2 regions of the Paenibacillus sp. J31P13 genome follow, and region 2 is predicted to be linked to the other one. Evidence: a T-box and tRNA genes for the amino acid it is inferred to sense, from the RefSeq annotation. Region 2 holds a T-box; the other holds one or more tRNA genes.
What was found. The T-box of region 2 lies ahead of AC0YOD_RS01580 (arginine--tRNA ligase). A T-box ahead of a tRNA ligase gene usually reads a tRNA of that ligase, here a tRNA-Arg.
Positions count from the first base shown of each region.

Region 1: it encodes a tRNA-Arg, which carries the amino acid that the T-box ahead of AC0YOD_RS01580 (arginine--tRNA ligase) is inferred to sense. The anticodon was not compared.

Region 1 is NZ_JBWDNR010000007.1:258,949-266,850, forward strand. Features, by position in the region: gene AC0YOD_RS22195 (S1C family serine protease) at 1-257, opposite strand, end outside; gene ppc (phosphoenolpyruvate carboxylase) at 425-3,229, opposite strand; tRNA gene AC0YOD_RS22205 (tRNA-Gly) at 3,708-3,781, opposite strand; tRNA gene AC0YOD_RS22210 (tRNA-Pro) at 3,797-3,873, opposite strand; tRNA gene AC0YOD_RS22215 (tRNA-Arg) at 3,907-3,983, opposite strand; tRNA gene AC0YOD_RS22220 (tRNA-Gly) at 3,990-4,064, opposite strand; gene AC0YOD_RS22225 (ABC transporter ATP-binding protein) at 4,245-5,102, opposite strand; gene AC0YOD_RS22230 (phosphodiester glycosidase family protein) at 5,299-7,734, opposite strand.
Region 2 is NZ_JBWDNR010000001.1:403,111-411,012, forward strand. Features, by position in the region: gene AC0YOD_RS01560 (ABC transporter substrate-binding protein) at 1-208, shown strand, start outside; gene AC0YOD_RS01565 (carbohydrate ABC transporter permease) at 297-1,178, shown strand; gene AC0YOD_RS01570 (carbohydrate ABC transporter permease) at 1,175-2,008, shown strand; gene AC0YOD_RS01575 (phosphotransferase enzyme family protein) at 2,182-3,108, shown strand; gene AC0YOD_RS01580 (arginine--tRNA ligase) at 3,173-5,038, opposite strand; T-box leader at 5,081-5,296, opposite strand; gene AC0YOD_RS01585 (acyltransferase family protein) at 5,545-6,672, opposite strand; gene AC0YOD_RS01590 (SDR family oxidoreductase) at 6,886-7,740, opposite strand; gene AC0YOD_RS01595 (alpha/beta hydrolase) at 7,841-7,902, opposite strand, start outside.

The DNA of each region.
Region 1 (7,902 bases), on a different contig from region 2:
GCACCTATGAGGAAAGAAGCTAGCAGTGTTCTAGCTGAACCACCAGCGCTCCGTTTTGAACGCTTCCCTCCCCCTAATGATGAGTTCATCATATCAATCTTCAGGCCAAGCTCTTTCTCATAAGAGGATTTTAAATCATCTGTAGATTTACGAGATTCATAAATATAAGTAGTTATCGGAGTCGAGTTTGTTGAACCATTAAGGTTGGTCGTAGAGTTATTATTGTTATCCGCTTCGCGTTTGTTGTCTTCGTTCATGTCTATCATCCTTTCAAGGTAAGTATCTATTTCCTATATACCTATCATGAAGGATGTACCTTAAACCAAACTTAAGCGGGCTATAAAGGAACATAAGAAAAAATGCCAATCATGGATTTAAATCCATGATTGGCATTTCTATAAAGCATAAATCCACTATAAATGGATCAGCCCGTATTTCTAAGACCTGCGGCAATTCCGTTGATGGTAAGAAGCACTTCACGAAGCAGCTCCTGATCATCCCCGTCGTTGTCACGCAATGCGCGAAGCTCGGTCAACAGCTGTACTTGCATGTAGCTGAGCGGATCGACATATGGGTTGCGCAGACGAATAGATTCTTGAATAACTGGAACGTTATCCAAAATCTCCGTTTGGCCTGTAATGCTTAGAATCAGCTCTGAAGTCAGCTTGTATTCCTGCTCTATTTGCACGAAAATACGATCGCGGATTGTTTTATCCTTAATCATATCTGCATATTCTTTGGCAATAACAAGATCCGCTTTGCCTAACGCCATTTGTAGATTATCAATCAATGAGCGGAAGAACGGGAAGTGCTCATACATCGTTTTGAGTGTATCCAGCTTGTTCTCGTCTTCACCAATATATGCTTTGAAAGCAGAACCTGCAGCGTACCAAGCCGGTAGCAAATAGCGGCTTTGCGTCCATGCGAATACCCATGGAATAGCACGCAAATCTTCGAAGCGATCACTGTTTTTCCGTTTTGACGGACGAGAACCAATGTTCAGCTCGCCAACCTCAGGCAACGGTGTCGATTCCTTGAAGTAAGTCAAGAAATCCGGATCACGGAAAATAAGATCCTGATACTTCTCAAGCGCAGTCTCTGAAATCGAACGAGCAATCTCTTCCCATTCTTTCTCTGCGTCATGCTCTTGCTCAGGATATTTTGCAAGCCGTGCTGCAGTGATAAGCGCCGAAGTCGCTTGCTCTAGGCTGCGGTACGCAATACCCTGCATCGAATAGCGAGAGGAAAGCACCTCGCCCTGCTCTGTTATTTTAATGCCTCCACCGATTGTATGCGGCGGCTGCGCAAGAATACTGCGGTTAAGCGGCATTCCGCCGCGGCCAAGTGCTCCGCCACGACCATGGAAAAATTTCATTTTAACATCATATTCATTACCTATCGCAGTAATCTCATTCATAGCTACACGAAGTTCCCAGTTCGCCGTAACCGCTCCGCCGTCTTTGTTGCTGTCGGAATAACCAAGCATAATTTCATGCAGATTGCCTACAGCTTGAACCGCTTGACGATAAATCGGCAACTCGAACAATTCTCTCATGATGCTTGGAGCAGCATGCAGGTCATCAATCGTCTCAAACAATGGCGCCGATTGAAGGGTACAACGAATAGTACCGTCTGACTCCTTGCGGAACAGACCCACTTCCTTCGCGAATACCATAACCTCAAGAATGTCACTTGCAGCTTCCGCCATACTGATTAAGTAACTCGAAATACAGTTCACACCAAATTCTTGTTGTGCATTGTAGATCGTTTGGTACACATTTAAACACTCGCGTGTGGATGCCGTGTAATCCAAGTGACTGGAAGTCAGTGGACGCGGATCATTCAGCAGGCGGTGAAGAAGATCTGTTTTCTCAGCTTCTGAAAGGGAAGCATAATCAGCTACCACATTCATTTTCGCTAAAACTTCTGCCATTGCATTCTCATGCTCTTGACTATGCTGACGAATGTCCAGCGTCATCAAGTGGAAGCCAAACAGCTCAACTTGACGAATAAGCTTAGCCAATGCTGTATCAGCAACATAGTCAGCGAAGTGATTGCGCAAGCTCCGATCGATAACAAGCAGATCTTCACGAAGCTCATTTGGATTGTTATAACGCATAGGTGAACCCTTAAGCGATTCATCGCGTGTATTAGCTAGCTTCTCTAGCATAAAGCCAAGCTTAATACGGTAAGGCTCCTTCGTATTTCTCCACAAATCTACGCATTTCAGTTCAACATGCTGGCGGTCCAAACGAATGGATTCCTCAAGCTCTGCTGACACCTCAATAAGATTTGTGCTGAAGCTGAGCATTTCGACAAGCTCAGTAAGCTTCTCTTCGTATTTGCGAAGCGCTAGTTGACGGTGCAACGTAAGAGCTTCCCAAGTTATGTTAGAGGTAACGGACGGATTTCCGTCACGGTCGCCGCCGATCCATGATCCAAAACGCAAATAATCCGGCACATGCCAGCTCTCGTTTGGATAGTATTTACCCAAGCAGCGCTCAAGCTCTTCATAGACGTTTGGCAATACCTCGAATAATGTTTCATCAAAATAATACAAACCGTTGCGAACCTCATCAATAACGGTTGGCTTGCGGTCGCGCAGCTCATCGGTTTGCCACAAAATAAGAACCTCATTCATGAGTTTCTCACGCAGCTTCTCACGCTCGCGATACGTTAAGGTAGGGTTGTCCAGCTCCATTACATCGCCGGCAATCCGCTTATGAATTTCGAGCACCGCACGACGAGTTGCCTCGGTCGGATGTGCAGTCATAACAAGCTCTAGAGAAATACTGCCCATAATTTCTTGAACGTCTTCAATCGCAATACCGCGTTCTTTCAAATCCTGAACAGCACTTTCGATGGAGCCGCGTTGTACGGATTCGCCGGCTGAAACCTCATAGTCTCTTTTCCGTCTAATCCGGTGATTTTGCTCGGCAATATTAACGAGCTGAAAGTAAATCGCAAACGCCCTAATAACTTGATGACGTATTTCCGGGTTTAGAGAAGACACGTTTTCTTTGAATTGATCGAATAACTCCGGTACAAATTCAGCGCGAAGCGCCTTGCTTTGTTCACGAATGCGCTCTACGATTTCAAGCAGCTCGCGTCCGCCTTGATGAACAAGAACCTCGCCGAGAATATTACCTAGAAAGCGGACATCGCGTCGCAACAGATTATTTGCTTGCGGACGGTTTGTCGTCAAAGTAGATGCAGTTTGATCCGACATACTGTTCCTCCTAAATTTTGCGAAGCAAAAGATCGCTTCGGAAGCATTTGCTTTTGTATTTGCGAAAAATCCGCTTCGAAAGCATTTACTTGATTTTGTGAAGCAAAAAGCCGCTTCAAAAGTTTATACGTATATATGAACGTTTTTTGACTTCTACTATCATACTACAAAAATCTACAGGGTTGAAGCCCCGAAGCCAATCCATATAAAAAACAAAGCAGAGTCTTCCGTTAGGAGAACCCGCTTTGTTATAAAAATATTCAAACTATTCTATACAGGGAAAGGATAAGACAATATGTCAGCGTTTCACGCCCAATATCTTTAAACCCTTGATTTACCTTTTTCATTTGAATCGCATGACTAGTTAAATATGTACCATGTTAATAATCTTGCGGATTATGTAGAATTCAAATTTGAATAAGCTTAAAGAAAAATACAAAAAAAGCCTTGCTGCGCAAGGCTTTCGGGTTTAATTAGTTGGAGCGGGTGATGGGAATCGAACCCACGCTATTAGCTTGGAAGGCTAAAGTTCTACCATTGAACTACACCCGCATAAAAAGTGAAAAGTGGTCGGGACGACACGATTTGAACATGCGACCCCCTGGTCCCAAACCAGGTGCTCTACCAAGCTGAGCTACGTCCCGAGGTGTAAATAAACTGCGTCTGTTGATGGATAATGGCGTGCCCTAAGAGATTCGAACTCCTGGCCTTTTGATTCGTAGTCAAACGCTCTATCCAGCTGAGCTAAGGGCACGTATGTTGGAGCGGAAGACGGGAATCGAACCCGCGACCCTCGCCTTGGCAAGGCGATGCTCTACCGCTGAGCCACTTCCGCATGTCGTTCATGTCAGCCGTTCGTGTGATGCAATGTCGCGGCGACAAGTAATAATATATCACCTCCGAAAATAAAATGCAACTGTTTTTCTAAAAAAGTTTTAAATTATTTTTAAAGGGGGTAAAAAACGTTGATTTTATGCGGAAAACGACATTAAAGTCACTGCTTGACTGCAGGCGATTATGCGCCTGCAGCCGCAAGTGGCTTCAAATATCTCGCATCATTATTGAATTCCATTTTCTCTACGTTTGACTCACTTGCTAACGCATAAGGCAAGCAAAGCGGAACACCCGAACGTGGGTCCGTAACGATGTCTGCTTCAATATTAAATACTTCTCGCAAAATATCAGGTGTCATAACCTCTGTAGGCTGACCCTCGCCAACAACATTGCCTTTCTTAATTGCAATCATATGATGCGCATAACGAGCAGCATGGTTTAAATCATGAACAACCATTACGATCGTACGATTACTGGTTGCGTTCAGTTTTTGCAGCAGCTGCAGCACCTCAAGTTGATGTGCCATGTCTAGGAACGTAGTTGGCTCATCTAGGAACAAAATATCGGTTTCCTGTGCCAAAGCCATCGCGATCCAGGCACGTTGACGCTGACCGCCTGAGAGCTGATCTACCGGACGATCCGCAAAATCAGTCATTCCTGTTGCTTCGATTGCCCACTGAATCATAGCTTTATCTTCCTTGCTAAGCGATCCAAAGCCCTTTTGATAAGGAAAACGTCCGTAGGATACAAGTTCGGAAACTGTAAGTCCGTCTGGCGCAGTAGGGTTTTGCGGCAAAATCGCAAGCTGCTTCGCGACTTCCTTCGTCGATTGCTTATGTATGGACCTGCCGTCCAGAAGTACACTGCCCTCGGAGGGATTCATTATACGAGCCATTGTTTTCAAAATCGTCGATTTCCCTGAACCGTTTGCTCCTACAAGTGCTGTAATTTTACCTTGTGGAATTGCGATATTTAAGTTTTCAACAATTAGACGATCATCATATCCGATATGAAGACCTGAAGTTGTTAGACGAATCATTGATATACACACTCCTTCCGCTGCCGGGGGCAGACACCATCTACATAATGTGATTTATATGGCATTTATTCATTAATAATAATTGATAACGATTATCATTCACATCTTGATGATATTATTTCTCAACAGATATGTCAATGTTTATATATAAGAAAAGCCGCCCAAATGGACGGCCTTCTTATATATTGCAGCTAAATTACCACTTCATCTTAGTTCCGAACACAAGAGCGTTGCTAATTAGCCTGCCGGGTACCGTAATAAGCTTCCCTTGAGCATACATCCCTGAGGATGCGCCCCCGTCCAAATTCATGGCTTGATAAGCCCCAAGCTGAAGCATGATTTGACCCCATTGTTTTATCGTCGCTTTCGGTATCGTTGCGATGATAATGGTTCCATCCTTCTTGACTAAGATCCCACTTCTCGTGGCAGAGTCAGTTAAAATCTTCGAGCTGCTAAAGCCTTCTCCTGCCGGATTGATTGCCAGCTTCCCATCCTTCACGAGCCTAGGACCGACACCAACAGCCGTATGAACACGAGACCAATTAATGGACTGACCATTCAGATTCGTCATTTCTACTTTATAGTCCACGGTTGTGCCCACTTGAAAGCGCGCAGCCAGCTTTTCTTCAGAGCCGGTGAAGACCAGGACATAACCATCAGACGGAATACTGACATTTTCTTTTTTGCTTATTTTTGTGACGACTCCCTTTTGTACGGTAATAGCAGTACCCATTGCGAAACCAATCTTCGCTCCTCGTTTTGGCGTAAACATGATGGCAGATGAGCCCCCAGCTACTGGGGTCCTATTAATAAAATACGCGTACCAGTTATTCGGTGACTTAAAGGAGCCATTTGTTCCGCCTAGTAGTTTAACTCGCAGCGAGTCCATGACAACTGTCCCATCCCATGTAAAACCGATTGCTGTTCCCGTATTACCGATATGCTCAACATTGCCATCCAAAATAACAGTGCCGTATGGCTCCGGTATTCCCCCATATGCCTCAAAATAGGTAGCGTTAATAGCTGCATCAGCGCCATAACTCTTTGCTATATCTCCAAGCGACTGCACCACGCCAACCTTCCGGCTTGCGAGTCCAGCCGTTACAGGCATACCCTTCGGAATGGTGACGGTTTGAACCGTATAAGACTTGCCTGAGACACTTACCTTCATTGACTGTTGCTTCACCTTAAGATTGGAAGCCGAAGCTGTTACCTGTACTGGCAGCTTAAGCTGGCCTTTAAAGCCGCTCGTTGTAACATCCACGATTAAATTGGCTTTACCCGCAGCTACTGGGGTAACCACGCTTTTATCATTGATGCGAACGACTGCTGGATTATCGGAACGGTAGCTTACTGCGACTGGAGCGGACAGCTTCAGCTTGTCCGTGAGCAGGAGCCTCGTGTCCAGCGGCAGCTTAATAGACGCCGCTGCATAAGTGACCGCTACGGGGCGATAAGGCCCCGCTGCGATTAGCTTGTTGGCGGACGTGTAAACAATTCGTCCGCTGCTAAGAGGCGTAACGCCGCTCGCGGGAACCGCGGCGTTGCCGCTATAGGTGTGCGCTATCGACGCGGTTGAGCCGTCGATGGCGTACACAGCGCCGGAACGCGCGCCGGCCAGTACGTGGCCGGCTGTACGGTCCGGCGTCAGCGCAGCGGGGCCAAAGCCTCCAGCCCCGCTTGCGCTGATGCGCCATAGTTCCGCCCCATCACTTAGGCGGAATGCAGCAATGCCTTTGCCGCTCAGCTCAGCGGCAACGACAGCCCCTGCATCCCCGGGCAGAAGCACCGGGGATGTCCACCCGCCTGCGGGCGCTGCCGCAAGCTCGCGATTGAAGCGGACGACTCCGTCCGCTTCATACGCAGCAATTGCTTTGCCCGCAAGCAGCATGACGCCGCCATTGCTCTTGTCGGCGATCAGCTTCGCCCCTCTTAGCGGCTCTTCCATCGCCGCCTGCCACAAAACCGTGCTTCCCTGCACGGCATACAACGTGCCATCGCTGCCCAGAGCATAAGCGCCGCTCTTACCTGCGGCAAGCTCCTTCACGCTAACCCCTTCAGGCAGCAGTGCCGATTGCTTCGCACCTTCTTGGTCCAATGATAGAATGCCATGCTGATAGGCGAAGTAAGGCAATCCATCTCCATCTGTGACTACTGCAGATGGCTGCAAATCTTCTTTTTTACTTTTAAAATAGAAGATGCCTGTTTGCCCGCCATTGCCCTCTTCGTCATATTGGTAGAGTCGAGCGCTCTTTCCAGCGATAAATACTTTTCCACGCCCATTAGTTGCAGGAGCTGACAAGCTTGTATAAGTATTCAATCGTTTCAGCTCTTTGCCCTCGCTATTTAGTACAGAAACCCATCCGTTAGCTGTTGCGGCGAACAGCTTGCCATTGGTAAGCGCAAGTGCTGGGAAAAGTGTCCCTTCCGCTGCAAATCGCCAATATTCAATCTCTGCACCATTATAGGCTGAAGCTTTCGATCCTGTTGGTTGACTATCATTAGCTGCTTCTACAGTAAAATCATCTCTAGAAATCATTGCTCCACTATTACCCGTATAGCTCAACCCAAGAGCTGCTATTAAACAAAAGATCAGCCCTCTTAATCCCCATTTGCCTGCCTGTAATCGCATATTCCCAATCTCCTTCGTTAACAAAGATTCCATATAGTCCCAATGAACTATATCGACAAGACTATCTTCAAAATGAAGGGTATCTCGAACATAGCATACAAGCAAAAAAGGATATGATCACTCTTACTTAACGAGCTAAATATTTTTAATTACAAGCATAAAATAATA
Region 2 (7,902 bases):
TCTAGGTGAAATTTATTCCGATGCAGAAGAGGCTTTTAAAGCGGGTAATGTGTATGCGCCATGGACAGCTGCTTGGGTTTCAGGAAATCCGATTGTGGAAGGGTATGGAAAGGCGCTGCAAGAAGTATTGGCTGGCACCAAAACAGTGGATAAAGCTCTGTCAGATGCGGATGATGTTAACGAAATGATGCGGAAATCTCTCAAATAGAACATACACAAATGGAACATTCCTGAATGCCCAGCTTAGGTATTTAGGAATGTTTCTATAATTTAACTGGGAAGGCGAAGTGACTGAAGTGATCGCGAAAAAAAGAAACCGCATCTATTTTTTTATGATTCTCCCTGCTTTTGTAGGGTTTCTTATGTTTTTTATTCTTCCTGTAATCATGAGCTTTGCATATAGCGTGACAAATTATTCAGTCTATAAACCGAACTATCAGTTTACTGGATTAGACAATTATATACAGTTGCTAAGTGATAAAAAGAATGTGATAGCTATAGGCAATTCCATTAAATATGCTTTAGTCATTACCGTTGCTCAGAACTTATTCGCTATTATTTTCGCTGTGATACTGAATCAGAAGCGATTCATGTCTAATATCCTAAAGTCGGTTCTCTTTTTCCCTGCTGTACTTAGTATTCTGGTAGTAGGTTTTCTTTTTCAGTATATTATGACCTCAGCAGATTACGGATTGCTGAATAATATCATTACTTTTTTCGGAGGAAATCCAGTAAATTGGTTAGGGGACGGCAAGATTGCCTTGTATTCTGTCTTATCAACACAAGTATGGCAATGGACAGGCTGGAGCATGGTTATCTATATAGCAAATTTGAAAAGTATTGATTCATCCATATATGAAGCGGCAAGCATCGATGGAGCTAGTAAAATGCAAACATTATCCCGCATAACGCTTCCACTGCTTTATCCGGCTGCGTCTTTTAACATTTTAATGAGTTTAATCGGCGGTTTGAAAGTGTTTGATGTTATTTTTGCTATGACCAAAGGCGGTCCGGGCTATTCAACGGAGACCATTATTACGACAATGATTCGAGAAGGCTTTAACAGTGGACGTACCGCTTATGCATCTGCCATTGCTGTAGTGTTTCTCATTATCGTATTTGTTTTGACCAAATTTATAACGTACTGGTTAAATAAATGGGAGGAAAAAATATCATGATATTCAAACGACGTTTTACTAGCATTTCGACCAACCTTTTGTTTGCTTTAATTGGTTCGATCATGATGCTGCCCATTTATTATCTGGTGGTTACAACCTTTAAAACTCCAAATGATGCAGCTGCTAGTCCTTTGGGCTTACCCAAGCATATCATGTTTGATAACTATATAAATGCTTTTACTGCTATGCATTTCCCTAGAGCGTTTATGAATAATCTCATCATAGCTTCGTTTGCAGTTACAGCACTGATTATTGTTTCCTCAATGGCTGCTTATGTCATTGCTAGAAGTGACAAGAAAATATTCAAGTGGATGTTTCTAGTGTTCATGGTTGGCCTAATTGTTCCATTTCAAATTGCCATTATTCCGCTTTATAAAATTATTGCCGGAATCCACTTGATGAACACATTTCCAGGTGTCATTTTAATTTCAATATTTTGCATCAATCTCCCTTTATCCATCTATTTATTTAAGGGATTTATAGGAACAGTGCCGATAGAATTGGAAGAAGCTGCGGCAATTGATGGTTATGGAACATTTCGTACCTTCTGGGGTATTATCTTTCCACTCCTTAAGCCGATAGTATCTACTGTCACGATATTGGATGCGCTGGCGATATGGAATGATTTTATGACTCCATTGTTGTTTTTGCAAGATCCCAAAAAGGCAGTATTACTACAGGAAGTGTATAAAAACGTCGGCCCTTTCTCTACGAATTGGACATCGTTTTTCCCCATGCTTGTTCTAGCTACCTTGCCATTGATTATTTTCTATCTCATTATGCAGAGAAGTGTTATTGAAGGTGTTATTGCAGGTGCAGTCAAAGGGTAATGAATGGCTCAAGCTTAGTATTATATTTTAACGAAGAAGGGCCATCCCACAAAGGATGGTCCTTCTTCATGGCAAGAGACTATTGTCGGTACAGTTTAGTTATAGTTATTTATTACATTTGTTTCGATCGTAAACATGTTAGTATATGATCTAAAAGTTGAGGTGAAAATGGTATGGAAGAAAGAATATTGCAATTTCTAAATAAATCCTATCCAATTACTTTTCATAATGTAGAGGCAGTAACAAATGAAATGTACCGCTGTCAATCAAAAGAAGGTGTCTTTTTTGTTCGAATAACGAATTATAAGACAGATGAAGAACAATTAGAAGAAGTGAAGTGGTTGCAATATCTATTTAATCAAGGCGTAGGGGTTCCTAAGATCATCCCCTCATATAATGACTCTCTTATTGAACATTTTCGTGAAGATGAAGAAAATCGAGTAGTTGTATTTCAGGCTGCTTCCGGCATTCATCTGCCACGGTCAAAGTGGAATAAGCTGATATTAAGAGATATTGGGAAACAAATGGGTAGAATGCATCGAGTGACTAAAGCATATTTGGAACGTGAGCATACAGCGAAAATCAAAAATTGGTGTGAAAACAATGAGTATGACTTTCTCAAACACATACCTGCTGAAGAGACGATAATACGCGGAATTGCACATGATGTTTTAAAACAGATTAAAGATCTGCCTCAAGATCATTCCAATTATGGTTTAATACACGGGGATTTATGGCTTGAAAACATCCTTATAGATCGTGACTCTAAAATAACGATGATTGATTTTCAAGATTGTGAAAAGCATTTTTATATTTATGATTTAGCTGTTCCCATCTATTCTGCACTAGAATTCTCTTTTTCAGGAGGAGAGAATATAAGCGATTATGAACAATCCATTACTAAGGCGCTAATAGATGGTTATAAAGAGGAGAATGAACTCTCTTCTGAGATGATATTGAAATTACCATTGTTTTTAAAACTAAAAGAATTGTTTGAATACGGTTTGATGCATATGTACTGGGATTCGAAAGAGCTAAGCGAGGAACAAGTTCGAATTCTGAACTTATATAGAATGCGATTAGAGCATAGACACTCTTGAACTAAAATGAAGAAGGGCAAAAACCGGGTGATAAAGACACCCGGTTTTTTGAGTTTTTTCAATCTTACATACGGCTAGGTGCAGGTAGTCCAAGCACAGATAGCGCATCTCCAATTGTATCTTTGAATTTTGATGTAAGCCAAAGCCTATTTGCTTTTTTATCATCATTTGCTTTAAGAATGGGACAAGCGCCATAGAAGTTATTGAACAATACGGCCAATTCATGAGCGTAATTACATACTATGTTTGGAGACAACTCGTTACATGCGATGTATAAAGTATCTTGCCAATTCGCTAAATGTCTAAGCAGCGCGTGTTCTGCTTTCTCTAGCTGATTGAATGCGTTAGGAACCAACGGTTTGATAAGCCATTCGTCTTCAGCTTTGCCTAAAATACTGACTGCACGAGCATGAGCGTACATTAAGTATACCCCAGAGTTTCCAGTGATTTCGGTGGCTTGCTGGATGTCGAAAACAACCTCAGTCAATAAACTAAAGCGGAGCAGGTAATAACGAATCGCTGCCGCTGCGATTATTCTACTGGGCAGACCTTCTTTATCTGAACGTTTATTTTCAATGATACCTTCCATCAGGTCGAGTAAATCGGATATTTTAATCCCGATGCCTTGTCTTCCGGACATAGCGTATGAAGCTTTGCCAGATGAAGTGTCTATACCTAGATCGTTTGCAGCTGCCGGACTCAGTGAGACCACGCCATAACTGACATGACGAAGCTTCTCTGCTTGCGCAGTGTAACCTAAAATATCAAGCGCTTGTTTAACCATAGCTTGAGGATATTGCTGCCGATGGTCGATTACATTAATGACGATGTCTGCCTTTCCATAAGTGGAGCTGGTTCCAGAATTATGAGTTGACCATAAACCCTCTGAAAAACGTTTATAACGGAAATCCTTATCTAGCAATCCAAATTTCCAAAGGTGATAAGCAATATCTTTTGCTGTGTAGGTCAAAATTCCGTTTGAACGAACTAAAACTTTATCCATGTTGTGTTCAGAATCACCATCTTCTAAATCAGTCGCAGCTGTTTGTTTTAATACCCAGCATCCTTCTAGCTTCCCGGAAGTTTCTTGATAGAATTGTGAGGTTTGATTCAGCAGGCTAAATGCCGAATTCCAAAAACCCTCTCTTACAATATTGCTCTCCCACACCAACAAATCATAGTGGATATGGAATGCGTTCATTTCTTCGAGATGTTCACGAACGATTCGCTCAGCTACAAGCAGCCCAACCCAAGATAAATTTTCGTTACCTTCCTCCAGCGAATGAAGAACCTTCGTTCTCTGCTCCATGAGAGGGGGATTCTGCGTATACTCCTTATTAACCCTAGAATAAATATCCCAGCAAAAATCTCCAAAACGTAAATGCTCCTTCTTGTGGGGGATATTTAATATACCTACCACAGTATCTGCTAGCTGATTCCCTAGGTCATCGATATAATTATGCACTTCTACGTTATAACCGACTCGCTTTAAGAATCTCACAAGAGCATCGCCAATACATGAATTTCTTAAATGTCCAATATGGGCTGACTTATTTGGATTAATGGAGGTATGTTCAATGACGACCTTTTCACCAGCATTCATGGGCAGTTTAAAATCCGTTTGAGCCCATTGCCCCCAGTCGATATACATATTTACAAAACCTGGAGGAGCAACTTCGATTTTACTAACTAAATGTTCGATATTTCCTTCTTGTTCCAGTTTTCTTTTTAACATTTCAGCTATTTGTACGGGTGCTTTACGTAATACTTTAGCTAGCTGCATGGCAATATTCGTTGAGTAATCACCATGTTCCAAATGAGCAGGTTGTTCGACATTGACCTTCAAATCATCCGTATAGTGGAGACCTAACTCGTTAAATAAACTTTTTGTGGCCTTTTCTATACTGCTTACAATCGTTTGGCTTATCATTGATAATCCTCCTTAAAAATAATAAAAAGCCCTCGTCTCCAAAACAGAGACGAAGGCTTATGCATTCGCGGTACCACTCTTGTTGTTAAACTTTCGTTTAACCACTCAATAAGATAACGGTCTTAGCCGTGACTTCCTAATGTAATTTCAGAAGTCATTCTCATGGGTGCGATTCACTGATTGACTCCGTACCGGCTCTCACTATTCCGGCTCGCTTGGACTTATGTCAATCGTTACTATCCCAGTCATTGAATTTACTGTATTTTCTGAATATATAATTAATTGAAAGGGAAGTCAACATAAAATAAGAAAACCATTAGGTTGCTGTAGTCAATTCATTTCATTAAACTAAGGACATATTAGTCTGATCTTAGAGTCATGGCTAATTTACTAAGACGTTTAACATTTATATTGGTGTAGATAGGCGTTTATGTGAGCGTTGTATAACAAAAAAATCCAGTCTCATTAGAGACCGGATTTTTTTGCGTAGAAGATAATCTGATCCGTTATGAAGTCCCGCGCACAGAATTTTCAAAAGCAGGTTTGCTGGAAGCAAGCTTGTCCTTCTTGATTGCCTTTGAATTATCTCGGACAGGTCCAACGATATATTTGCCGAATGGGAGCTTGTTTAAATATTTCGTTGTCAGCCATGCGGCGCTAAAGCAAGTCAGATATATGATTGGTATCGTAAGAAACGGATGAATGTACTTCGATATCGGCATGTAAAGAATAACGAAGGCGCGCATAAATACACTGTGAGTTAAATAAATGCCGAAGGAATGATCGGAAATAGAGACCATAAAGCTCGGAATGGATCGCATTTTATTCGAGATATAAAAGATTAGAAAAATAACTGAGGGAGCAAAGAGCAAGTAACTGACTCCCTTTGAACTGATAACGGGAGAGATATCGAGAAATTTAAAGCCCCATACGGGAAGCACCGTAATAAATGGTAACGCCCATACAATCCTTTTATTTCGATTCAGCACCTTTATGAACTGCTCATAATGTCTGCCGCAATAATACCCTAATGCGAAATAGAAAGCCCAGCCGATAAAAGGCAGCCAGCTCGTATAATACCAAATATACTCCGCGGTGCTTTGACTCCCAAAGCCAAACGGCGGTACGAAATTGAAAAAAGCAAGATAGACAAAGTTGATCATGAAGGCGCCCGGAAGCACAATTTTAGGAGACCAAGTTTTTAATTTATTATGTAAAAGATAGTGAATGAGTATGAATTGTATGATAATCAAAATAAAATAGCCATTATAATCACCCATAAAAACATTCCTGAACGCAGCATTTAGTAAATTTTGTACGGTAAAAGGCTCTTGATTTTCATTTACTTTATAGATGGACCCAATAATCCCCATCATGATATAAGGAGGAATGAGAACCTTCAAGCGCTTAGATAGAAATGCCTTAGGCAAGTTTTCTCTATAATTCTTGGCAATGAGGAATTCAGTGATAAAAATAAATAGGGGAGTGCCTACGTTAAAAACGAGTCTTGCCGCATTCAATATCGCGCTTTGCTCGTATATTCTTCCGGTAAATATGAGTGAATGGACCATAACTACAAATAAACAGCCGGCACAGCGTAATAATAGAATTTCATAAGATATTTTTTTCTCCACTCCAAAACCACCTTTATGTAATAGTTATTCGTTTTGAATAACATATTACATTAAAATACTCGTTTTGACGACAAAATGGAGGGGTAAAGGCATAAATCACGACTTGATAACTAGTTTTTATACTTATAAAACGACAAGCCCTACGCCTATCAGCGTGATAAAAGAAATAAGCTAGCCTTCTCCAAAAATGCAAAGGAGGCAGGCTAGCATGACTTATTTGCCCTTACGGGTCATTTCCGCAAGAACATTCCATTGCTCTGCAGTTACCTGGGACAAGCTATTAAATTGACCGGCGCCTTGCAGCCATTCGCCGCCGTCAATCGTAACGACCTCACCATTCATATAGCTCGCATAATCGGATATGAGATAGGCTGCAAGATTAGCAAGCTCCTCTTTATTGCCAACACGACGAAGAGGAATACGTCCCAGCATTTGCTCCTCCAGCTCCGGTGTAGGAGAGAGGCGTGACCAAGCGCCTTCTGTTGGAAAGGGGCCAGGCGCAATGGCAATCTGGCGTATGCCATAAGGTGCCCATTCAACGGCAAGGGATCGCGTCAGTGCTAACACACCAGCTTTTGCCGCTGCAGAGGGTACAACATAGCCTGATCCTGTGGATGCATAGGTGGTTACAATGTTTAGCATCGTTCCGCTGCGACCTTGCTCGATCCATCTCTTTCCGAGCTCCAGTGTCGTATAAAAGGTGCCATGAAGGACTATGTTTAGCACGGCATCCACCGCTTTTGGAGAGAGCCGTTCGGTTGGACTGATGAAATTTCCAGCTGCATTATTGATGAGCACATCGATGCCGCCAAAATGAGCTTCCGTCGCTTCAATCAACTCATAGATCTGCGCGGGGTCTCTAACATCGCAGCTCTTGTAAAAAACTTGATTTTCCGCAGAGCTCATTTCTTCCGAAGCTTTTCTCAGCACTTCTTCCCGGCGGCTTGCGATAGCCAGCTTTGCGCCAAGCTCCAAAAACTTTTCACCCATGGCGCGCCCGAGACCGGTAGCACCGCCGGTTATCAAAACAACCTTATCTTTTAATAGATCACTTGCGAAGGCTCCCATATGCGTTCATTCTCCTTTACACATTTATAACTAGTGTATGTTCAGAGAATGTGCAGCAATCCATTGCTTGTATAGGAATGTTGTAGGGTTGTATATATTTTTACTGAATGAACCTTCCGATAAAACCAGCAACCTTCTGCTCATAAGTTGCTTTATCTGTTA